Regions from separate parts of the Streptomyces sp. NPDC001604 genome, predicted to be linked through region 3. Evidence: riboswitches for the same ligand, from Rfam matches in the RefSeq annotation. Region 3 holds a riboswitch; each other region holds the start of a gene.
What was found. A riboswitch is a leader RNA that binds a small molecule or an ion and turns the genes downstream of it on or off. The one in region 3 is predicted to bind cobalamin.

Region 1: another riboswitch for cobalamin. It lies ahead of ACFY1E_RS24970 (CbtB-domain containing protein); the one in region 3 lies ahead of ACFY1E_RS09445 (HoxN/HupN/NixA family nickel/cobalt transporter).
Region 2: another riboswitch for cobalamin. It lies ahead of ACFY1E_RS34210 (cobalamin biosynthesis protein); the one in region 3 lies ahead of ACFY1E_RS09445 (HoxN/HupN/NixA family nickel/cobalt transporter).

What each region holds. Positions count from the first base shown of each region.
Region 1 is NZ_JBIAUY010000009.1:167,976-171,236, forward strand. Features, by position in the region: gene ACFY1E_RS24950 (chloride channel protein) at 1-195, shown strand, start outside; gene ACFY1E_RS24955 (DUF6479 family protein) at 233-598, opposite strand; gene ACFY1E_RS24960 (ferredoxin) at 699-1,070, shown strand; gene ACFY1E_RS24965 (histidine phosphatase family protein) at 1,074-1,646, opposite strand; cobalamin riboswitch at 1,742-1,895, shown strand; gene ACFY1E_RS24970 (CbtB-domain containing protein) at 1,932-2,153, shown strand; gene ACFY1E_RS24975 (CbtA family protein) at 2,179-2,934, shown strand; gene ACFY1E_RS24980 (acyl-CoA dehydrogenase family protein) at 3,074-3,261, shown strand, end outside.
Region 2 is NZ_JBIAUY010000016.1:58,947-62,207, forward strand. Features, by position in the region: gene ACFY1E_RS34200 (anion permease) at 1-958, shown strand, start outside; gene ACFY1E_RS34205 (hypothetical protein) at 993-1,220, shown strand; cobalamin riboswitch at 1,371-1,513, shown strand; gene ACFY1E_RS34210 (cobalamin biosynthesis protein) at 1,619-2,680, shown strand; gene ACFY1E_RS34215 (cobyric acid synthase) at 2,677-3,261, shown strand, end outside.
Region 3 is NZ_JBIAUY010000002.1:884,653-887,913, reverse strand. Features, by position in the region: gene ACFY1E_RS09445 (HoxN/HupN/NixA family nickel/cobalt transporter) at 1-1,083, opposite strand, end outside; cobalamin riboswitch at 1,110-1,313, opposite strand; gene ACFY1E_RS09440 (ArsR/SmtB family transcription factor) at 1,394-1,771, shown strand; tRNA gene ACFY1E_RS09435 (tRNA-Lys) at 1,900-1,972, opposite strand; gene ACFY1E_RS09430 (amino acid permease) at 2,072-3,261, opposite strand, start outside.

The DNA of each region.
Region 1 (3,261 bases), on a different contig from region 3:
CGGGTGCCCGTGAGCAGCGTGGTCCTGGTCGTACTCCTGCTGGGCAACGTGGACACGGCGGCGCTGGTGGTGCTGGCCGCCGTTCTGTCCTTCGTCGTGGTTCAGCTGCTGCCGCAGGGGCCGAGGATCCCCGCGTTCGGCGAGCCGCCGGCCGGTCGAGCGTCTCGCGCAGGGCGTCGCGGACACCAGGAGTGAGAGGCGGGTGCCGGCGCCGGTGCGGCCGTGGTCGCCGTCAGCGGCTGCCGGGCCCGCCGCTGCCGAAGGCCCCGCTGTTGCCCTCGCTCCAGCGCTTGCGCTTCTGCGAGGCGCTCGTCCTGCTCGGCGTATTGCCGTGACCTGGCAGTTCGTGCGGGGTCAGCCGGTGCTCGCTGCGGGGGATCTCGGCGGGTTCGCGGTTCTCCCGTACCTCGCGGACCGGGCCGTCGTCCGGCAGCTGCGGCTGATCCTCCGGGCGTGGCGGAGCCGGTTCGCGCCGACGGATGCGGGCGCCCAGGAAGAAGGCCCCGATCAGCAGGGCCACGACCGCCACGCCCACGACGACCAGGCCGATTCCGAGTGCGCCGCGGCCTGCGGCGATATCCATCCATGAGGTGCTCATGGGCTCGCGGGTACCCATGGGGCCCGGTGCCAACCGAACCGACCCGGCCGGAGCGCGGTCACCGGTGTTTGAGGCGATCGGCGAAGGCAACCCGCCAGGTGTGACTTCGACGACTCAGCAGGAGCTCTTCCGGTTCCTGGAGGACCGCTTCGCCTGCGCGCAGGCGTGCACCGAGTGCGCACGTGCGTGTGCTCTGCGCGCAAGCCTCGTGGACCCGGACGGCACGGAGGAGCAGGAACTCGTACGACGCAAGGGCATCATGTGCGCGGAGGTGTGCGACGCGACCTGTCGTGTGCTGTCCGAGCAGAACAGCCTGGACGAGGCCGCCATCCGCATCCAGGTGGAGTGGTGCCGCACCGTGTGCCTGGAGTGCGCGCATGCCTTCGACCGGCTGCCGGGCACCGAGGACGGCGCGAAGGCCTGCCGGCAGTGCGCCGAGGCGTGCACGGAATTCCTCGCCACGCTGAACTGACGCTCACGGCGCGCCGACCGGCTGCCCGAGGCGCACGTTCCAGCGCCCGGACCTGCCGCTGAGCTCGATCGCCGTCAGCGGCGGGACATCCGCCCGCCAGAACGCCGACTCCGGCGCCCCGAGCGCCCGGACCACCGCGGCCCGTACGGCCTCGGGCTCGACCACGGCGAGGGTCCGGCCCCCCGTCTGCGCTGCCGTCTCCAGCCAGCCCGCCACCCGGTCGCACAGCGCCGCCACCGACTCCCCGCCGTGCGGCGCGGCCCCGGGGTCCGACAGCCAGCGGGCCAGTGCCTCCGGCTCACGTTCGCTCACCTCCGCCAGCGTCGCACCGCGCCAGCGGCCCGCGTCCAGGGCCGCCAACTCCGGTGCTTCCACGGCATCGAGGCCGAGAGCGGCGGCCGTCTCGCGGCAGCGCACGGTGGGGGAGACCCACACCCGTTCCGCCGCCGGGAGCGTGCCCGCGGCCGCCCGTGCCTGCCGCAAGCCTGAGGCGTCCAGCGGGCAACCGTCGTCGAAGCGGGCCTCCCTGAGGGCCGCGGTGATCGCAGGTGAGATCAAGATCACTCGGCTGGTCATACGTCCATTCCCACCCTCGACACCCCTTCAAATCCCTTGATCCCACGGTGCAAACGGCTCACCTGGGGCGCTCGCCGCCGTTCCGTGCGCTCTTGGCCCCACCTCTGCTTCGCGGTACCTTCTCGTGGATATTGACGACGGCACAGCGGAAGCCGGTGGAATTCCGGCACGGTCGCGCCACTGTATGCCGGGCACGCACCCTGGGTGTGTGCCGGGCGAGTCAGACCCGCCCCGTCGTCACGTGCACCACCGAGACGGGACGCGAGTTCCCCAGGAGGGCCTGCCATGGCGCAGTCTGTCGCTCAGCCGACCACCACCCCCACCGCCGTACCGGCAAAGCTGCCGCTCGGCGCGATCGTCCCCTGGGCGGTCTTCTTCGGCATCCTGATGCTGGTTCTGCTCTACTTCGTCGGCGCCGAGCAGGGCGCCACCTCCGTGATGAACGGGGACAACGTCCACGAGTGGGTGCACGACGCCCGCCACCTGCTCGGATTCCCCTGCCACTGAGGGCGGCGAGAAAGCACCGCCGCCCATGAACTCGGCAACCGTCCGCAACCTCCTGGTGCGCGGCATGCTCGCGGGACTCGCCGCGGGCCTGCTCGCCCTCGTCGTCGCCTACTTCCTCGGTGAACCGCGCGTCGACGCGGCCATCGCCTACGAGGAGGCGCACTCCCACGAGCACGGCGTCGAAGCCGTCAGCCGCACGATGCAGTCCACCGCGGGCCTGTCCACCGGTGTCCTGGTCTACGGCGTCGCGTTCGGCGGCATCGCCGCCCTCGCGTACTGCTTCGCGCTCGGCCGCATCGGCCGCTTCGGGCCGCGCGCGAGCGCGCTGCTCCTGGCGGCCGCCGGGCTGATCACCGTGTACGTCGTGCCGTTCCTGAAGTACCCGGCCAACCCGCCGTCCGTCGGAGACCCCGACACCATCGGCAAACGCACCACGCTGTACTTTCTGATGGTGGTGCTGAGCGTGCTGCTGGCCGTCGCCGCCGTCATCCTGGGCAAGCGCCTGGCGCCCCGCCTGGGCAACTGGAACGCGACGCTCGCCGCGAGTGCGTTCCTCGTCCTCGCCATCGGGCTCGCATACGCGTTCCTGCCGTCCTTCAACGAGGTCCCCAAGGACTTCTCCGCCACCCTGCTGTGGCAGTTCCGACTGGCGGCCCTGGCCGTCCAGTTGACCCTGTGGACCTCCTTCGGGCTGGTCTTCGGGGTGCTGGCGGAGCGGATGCTCGCCCCGAAGCCGGCGCGGGCGAACGGCGCCACCCGGCCAACTCCCGTCGCCCACTGAGCGGTTCCACCGGCCCACTCGGCAAAGGGCCCCCGGTCGACGACCGGGGGCCCTTTCCCTGTCCCTCGCCATTCCCAATTTCTGGAACACGTTCTACGGTGTGCGCCGTCAGGACCGGCCCGGGAAGCCTGGAGGCGCCGTGCACCTCGAATACACGCCCGAGCAGCAGCGGCTGCGCACCGAACTTCGCTCGTACTTCGCCGAGTTGGTGCCGGACAACGCCTACGCACGGCACGGCGACCCGGCCGCCCAGAAACGCTTCTACCGCGAGACCATCCGGCGCCTGGGCGCGGACGGCTGGCTCGGCGTGGGCTGGCCGAAGGAGTA
Region 2 (3,261 bases), on a different contig from region 3:
TCCCTCCAGTTCCTCGCACGCCCTGATGGGCGGCCTGATCGGCGCCACCATCGCCTCGGCCGGCATGGGCGCGGTGCACGGTGACGTGCTCGTCACCAAGGTGCTCCTCCCGGCGCTCGCCGCCCCGATCGTCGCGGGCCTCGCAGCGCTGCTCGCGACCCGGTTGTCGTATTCCCTGGGCACTGTCGGCAAGCAGGCCGACGGCAAGGCCGCCGAGAAGGGCTACCGCGTCGGCCAGATCGCCTCCGCGGGCCTGGTCTCGCTGGCCCACGGCACCAACGACGCACAGAAGACGATGGGCATCATCACCCTCGCCCTGGTCGCCGGCGGCGCCGTCGCTCCCGACTCCGACCCGCCCACCTGGGTCATCCTCTCCGCGGGCCTCGCCATCGCGCTCGGCACCTGGCTCGGCGGCTGGCGCATCATCCGCACCATGGGCAAGGGCCTGACCGAGCTCCAGCCGCAGCAGGGCTTCGCCGCCCAGACCAGTGCGGCCACGGTCATCCTGGCCTCCTCGCACCTCGGCTTCTCCCTCTCCACCACCCACTCGGTCTCCGGTTCGGTGATGGGCGCGGGCCTCGGCCGCAAGGGCGGAGTGGTCCGCTGGTCGACGGCGACCCGCATGCTCGTGGCCTGGTGCCTGACGCTGCCGGCCGCTGCGCTGGTCGGTGCGGGCGCGGAGTCCGTGACGGATCTCGGTGACTGGGGCACCGCCGTCGTCGCCGTCTTCCTGGTCGCCGCCAGTGCGGCCATCTGGAAGATCTCCCGGCGCGAGGTCATCGACGCGTCGAACGTCAACGAGAGCGAGGAGCCGGCCGGCGTGGTGACCACGGCGATCGCCGCCGTGACCCCGCCTCCGGCCGGCACGGTGACCGAGGATCTGACGGCCACGATCCCCGCCCCGGCCCCCGTGACCGCCGTCCCCGACCCGGCCACCCCGCCGGCCGCGGCCGTCTGAGCCCGCCCACCCGGTACGAAGGAAGAGAAGCAGTATGAAGATCGACTGGGCAGCCCTGGGCTCCGTCTTCGGCGTCAGCCTCGCGGTCACGGTGGGCCTCGTGGCCCTGTTCACCCTCGGCATCATGGGCCTGTCGCGCCGCGAACGGGCCGTGGCACAGGGCAACTCGGCGTCCCTGGCGGTGGCCGGCGCATACGTGGCCTTCGCGGGCTGCGCGGCGGCGGTCGCGTACGGAATCCATCTGGTGGTCACCAAGGCCTGAGCGGCCGCCGGACCGTCTTTCCCCACCGTCCCGCGGGGCGCGGAAGCACACATACGTGCGTCCGCGCCCCGCGGGTTTTTCATGCCCAGTTCAGAGCGCCGGGTGTGGGCCTCAGCACACTCCCCCGTCGCAGGTCAACGGCAAGTTGACTGCCGTTCGGGGGCGTGGTGGACTGCCGAAGCCATCTACGGCGGCGCGAGAGGAAGCCGGTGCAAGTCCGGCGCGGTCCCGCCACTGTCACCGGGGTAGTAAGCCCCGGGAGCCAGGAACTCTCACCGCCGGTCTCGTCGAACCAGGGCGTGGACACCCTGAGTGAGGACATGTCGCCATGCCAGCCTGCCGTGTGACGTACAGGACCAGGACCAGGTCGCTGCCCCACCCCACGGCCGGCTGAGCCGATGCGTGCCGATCGCGTCTTCGCGTACGGCGCCGCCGCCGGCCTCCTCAGTGACCATCTGCTCGGCGATCCGCGCCGTGGGCATCCGGTCGCCCTGTTCGGACGGGCCGCCGGGGCCGTGGAGCGGGTGTTGTGGCGGGACCATCGCGGGTGGGGCGCGCTGCACACCGCCGTGTGCGCCGGGAGCGCCCTTGCGCTCGGTGTCGTCGCGCAGCGGGCCGTACGTCCGTCCCGCACCGCCTCCCTCGCGCTGACCGCGACCGCCACCTGGGCCGTCGTCGGGGGGACTTCGCTCGCGCGCGAGGCCCGTGGCATCGGGCGGGCGCTGGAGGCCGGGGACGTCGAGGCCGCCCGGGCCAGGCTGCCGCATCTGTGCGGGCGGGATCCGCAGGCCCTGGACGCCGACGGGATCGCGCGGGCCGTGGTGGAGTCCGTTGCCGAGAACACCTCCGACGCCGTCGTGGGGGCGCTGGTGTGGGGGGCCGTGGGCGGGGTGCCGGGGCTGCTCGGGTTCCGGGCCGTCAACACGCTCGACGCCATGGTGGGGCACAAGTCGGCCAAGTACCGGCGGTACGGGTGGGCTTCGGCGCGGCTGGACGATGTGGCGGGGTGGCCGGGGGCCCGTCTGACCGCCGTGCTGGCCGCCGCTGCCGGGGGTGACGGCCGGGGGGCCGTACGCGCCTGGCGTTCTGACGCCGCGAAGCATCCGAGCCCCAATGCCGGGCCCGTGGAGGCGTCGTTCGCGGGGGCGCTCGGGGTGCGGCTCGGCGGGACCTTGTCGTATGGGGGGCGTGTTGAGCATCGGCCTGTGCTGAACGGGGAGGGGCGTGCCGTGGAAGTCGGCGACATTGAGCGTGCCGTGCGGTTGTCGCGGCGGGTGGGGTGGCTGGCGTTGGGGGTCAGTGCGGCCGGGGCGGTGCTGCGGGGGCGGGTCGCACGGCGCCCGGCGGTGGGGGCTGTGCCCACCCTCCCCCACTCTCGGCTTCGCTCGAGCGGGGGGACCCCCATCGCCCTGCGGAACGACTGCCCACAGCCAGGGCCACAGCAGGGGGGCGTGTCATGAGCGGCGGGGGGCTTCTCGTTGCCGGTACCACCTCCGATGCCGGGAAGAGTGTCGTCACCGCCGGGATCTGTCGTTGGCTGGTGCGGCAGGGGGTAAAGGTGGCGCCCTTCAAGGCGCAGAACATGTCCCTGAATTCGTTCGTGACGCGTGAGGGTGCCGAGATCGGGCGGGCTCAGGCCATGCAGGCGCAGGCCTGCCGGGTCGAGCCGACCGCGCTGATGAACCCCGTGCTGCTCAAGCCCGGTGGCGAGCAGAGCAGTCAGGTCGTGCTGATGGGCAAGCCGGTGGGTGAGCTGAGCGCACGCGGGTATCACGGGGGGCGCCAGCAGAAGCTTCTCGGCACCGTCCTCGACTGTCTCGCCGAGTTGCGGGGCACGTATGACGCCGTGATCTGTGAGGGGGCGGGTTCTCCCGCCGAGATCAACCTGCGCCGGACCGACATCGTGAACATGGGGATCGCCCGTAACGCGCGGCTTCCCGTGCTCGTGGTCGGTGACATCGACCGCGGCGGGGTCTTCGCCTCCTTCTTCGGGACCGTCGCCCTGCTCTCCCCCGAGGACCAGGAACTCGTCGCCGGGTTC
Region 3 (3,261 bases):
CCAGCGCTCCTCGACCTTGGCAAGGCGCCAGTACGCCAGCGCCATGGCCCAGACGAGCACGAACAGACCGACGATGACGTAGCCGACGTTGTCCAGGTCCAGCCCGGATATCCAGCCGGTGACGGCGTCCCGCAGACCGAGCTTGTCGTGCAGCACGCCGACCAGTTCGATCGTGCCGACGAAGAAGGCCACCGCGATGGACAGCCCGGTGATCGCGAGGTTGTAGAACACCTTGCGAACGGGGTTGGAGAACGCCCACTGGTAGGCGAAGTTCATGAAGGTGCCGTCGAGGGTGTCGAACAGGCTCATGCCCGCAGCGAAGAGCAGGGGCAGGCACAGGATCGCGTACCAAGGCAGCCCGGCGGCGGCGCCGTTGCCGGCCAGGGCGAGCAGCAGGACCTCGGTCACGGTGTCGAAGCCGATCCCGAACAGGAAGCCGAGAGGGAACATCTGTCCGGGGTGGCGGATGGACTTGGTGAGGCGGCCGAGAATGCGGTTCATGAAGCCGCGCGAGTCCAGGTGCGCCTCCAGCTCCGCCTCGTCGTAGCGTCCGGCCCGCATCGCACGGAAGACGCGCACGATGCCGAACAGGGCGACGAGGTTGAGGGCGGCGATGAGGTACAGGAAGCTGCCGGAGACCGTGGTGCCCACCGTGCCGAGCACCTGGTGGGTCCGGGAGTTGTCGTTCATCAGGGTGCCGGCGAGGTGCGTGCCCCCGGCGATCAGCGCGGCCATGACGACCACCACGCTGGAGTGTCCGAGCGCGAACCAGAAGCCCACCGACACCGGCCGCTTGCCGTCGGCCATCAGCTTGCGGGTGGTGTTGTCGATGGCGGCGATGTGGTCGGCGTCGAAGGCGTGCCGCATGCCGAGCGTGTAGGCGGTGACGCCGAGACCGACCCCGAACGCCTGGGTGCCGACCGCGTAGTGATGCGGGATCACCAGGAGGAAGAGGATCCCGAAGGCGGCCACGTGCAGAGCGACGATCACGGTCAGCAGGCCCGCGGTCCTGACGGTGTCCTCGCGGCGCCAGCGAAAGGACGGGACGGCGGCCGTTTCGGGCACGCCTGGGGACACGGTCATACGGACACGCTCCAGCACCTCGTGGATCAGCTTCGTGATGCCGTGGCCGGTCTCCTGGCTGACGGGTCGTACGTCCGCCGTCCGCCTTCCCAACCGCCTTGCGGCGGCCAGTGGCTGTCCCTGCGGGACATGGGCGACGAACTCCCCGATCACAGTGGCGAGGGCCGCTCCGGACTGAGCCTCTGAAGGCTGTCACCGGCTTCCCGAACACCACGGCCCGCTCACCCTAGAAGGCCACCGGCAGCGGCTGCAAGGCTGCACAGCTGAACAGGTATGGAGATCGGCACCTGTTCGCTGCGATGATGGACGCATGCATCTCGTCCCCGCGGAACACGCCGGGCGGCGCACCATTGACGGCCATCGGGTCTGCGATGCCATCGCCGCCGTCGGCGACCCCGAGCGCGTGCGCGCCTGGGCCGATCGCTTCTCACTGCTCTCCGATCCCGGACGCCTGTCCCTGCTGTTCGCCCTCCAGGAGGCCGGCCCCATCGCCGTGTCCGACCTCGCCGTCGCCAGCGGGATGCGGGACACGGCCGTCTCCCAGGCGCTGCGTCTGCTGCGGACCGCGGGCATCGTCGAGGGGGAGAAGGACGGCCGGATCGTGCGCTACCGACTCGTCGAGGGCCCGATCTCCGCGCTGCTGAAACACTGCACGCCGGAATCGGCAGGCGAACGCGGCCCGGACTGACGGTCCGGACTGACGGTCCGGGTGGTTGCTCGCGCACCGGCCCGAAAACGCAGCAGCGCCCGACCCGACCGAAGCCGACTCAGGCGCTGCATAGCAGGTCGGAGGGCATATCCCCCGACCACCACCGGTAGGCCCTGTGGGACTCGAACCCACAACCAATGGATTAAAAGTCCACTGCTCTGCCAATTGAGCTAAGGGCCCCTGGCGATGTTGCCTCCCCGAGCATAGCCGGACACGGCCGCGTCTCCGATCGGGTATCGGGGACACGGCCGTGCCGGAGGTGAAGATCCAGCCGGAGTGTCAGGGATCTACCTTTTCGGGGGCGCCCGCGGAAGCACCCCCGGCGGCCGCCGCACGGGACGCCTCCCGGGCGAGCGTGCGTTCGTGGCCCGGGTTGAGGAACCAGTGCCGCGCCGACGCGCCCCACCACGCCGCAGCGAAGCCGAGGACGACCAGGACGGCGACCGGGGCGTAGTTGAAGCTCTCCCAGGTGACCGGCGAGACCTGGGGCAGCATGAAGAGGACCGTGATCACGCCCACCCACGCCACCGAGACGATGCCGACCGGACGCGACCAGCGGCCCAGGTGCCACGGCCCCCGCACGAAGTCGTCGCCCTTGCGCACCCGCAGCAGCGTCGGGATGACGTACGCGATGTACAGGCCGATGACGGCGATCGACGTCACTGCCGCGTACGCCGTCACATTGATCAGGTACGGCAGGCCGAGGAGCAGCGCCCCGACCGCCGCCAGCCATACGGCGGCCACGGGCGTCCGGGTCCGCGGGCTCACCGTGTGCCACACGTGCGAGAAGGGCAGCGCGCCGTCGCGTGAAAAGGCGTAGATCATGCGGCTGTTGGCCGTGACCGAGGCCATCCCGCAGAACAGCTGGGCGCCGATGACGACCAGGAGCAGCAGCTTGCCCGCCGTGGCGCCCAGGGCGTCCAGCAGGATCTGGGCCGGCGGCGCCCCCGTGGGCGAGGCGAGCTCCTTGTCGTAGGACTGGATGGCGAAGGTGAAGCCGAGCAGCAGCACGAAGCCCGCTATCCAGGACGTCCAGATGGACTGGACGATGCCCTTCGGGCCGGCCGTCGACGCGTCGTGCGTCTCCTCCGTCATATGGGCGGAGGCGTCGTAGCCGGTGAACGTGTACTGCGCCATCAGCAGGCCGAGGAGCACCACGTACACGCCGCTGCCCCAGCCCGTGTTGTTCACGAACTTGGTGAACACGAAGGAAGCTGACTGGTGGTGGTCCGGTACGAAGGCCAGCGCGCCGACGATGACGCCGACGCCGAGCACATGCCACCACACGCTGATGTCGTTGAGCAGCGCGACGATCTTCACGCCGAAGGTGTTCAGGAGGCCGTGCAGCAGCAGGATCGCCGCGAAGAGCAGGACCGTACGACCCGGTGTGACCTTGAAGTCGAACTGCAGGTTCAGGTACGCGCCGAGGAAGGACGCGGCACCGAAGTCGATGCCCGCCGTCACCGCCA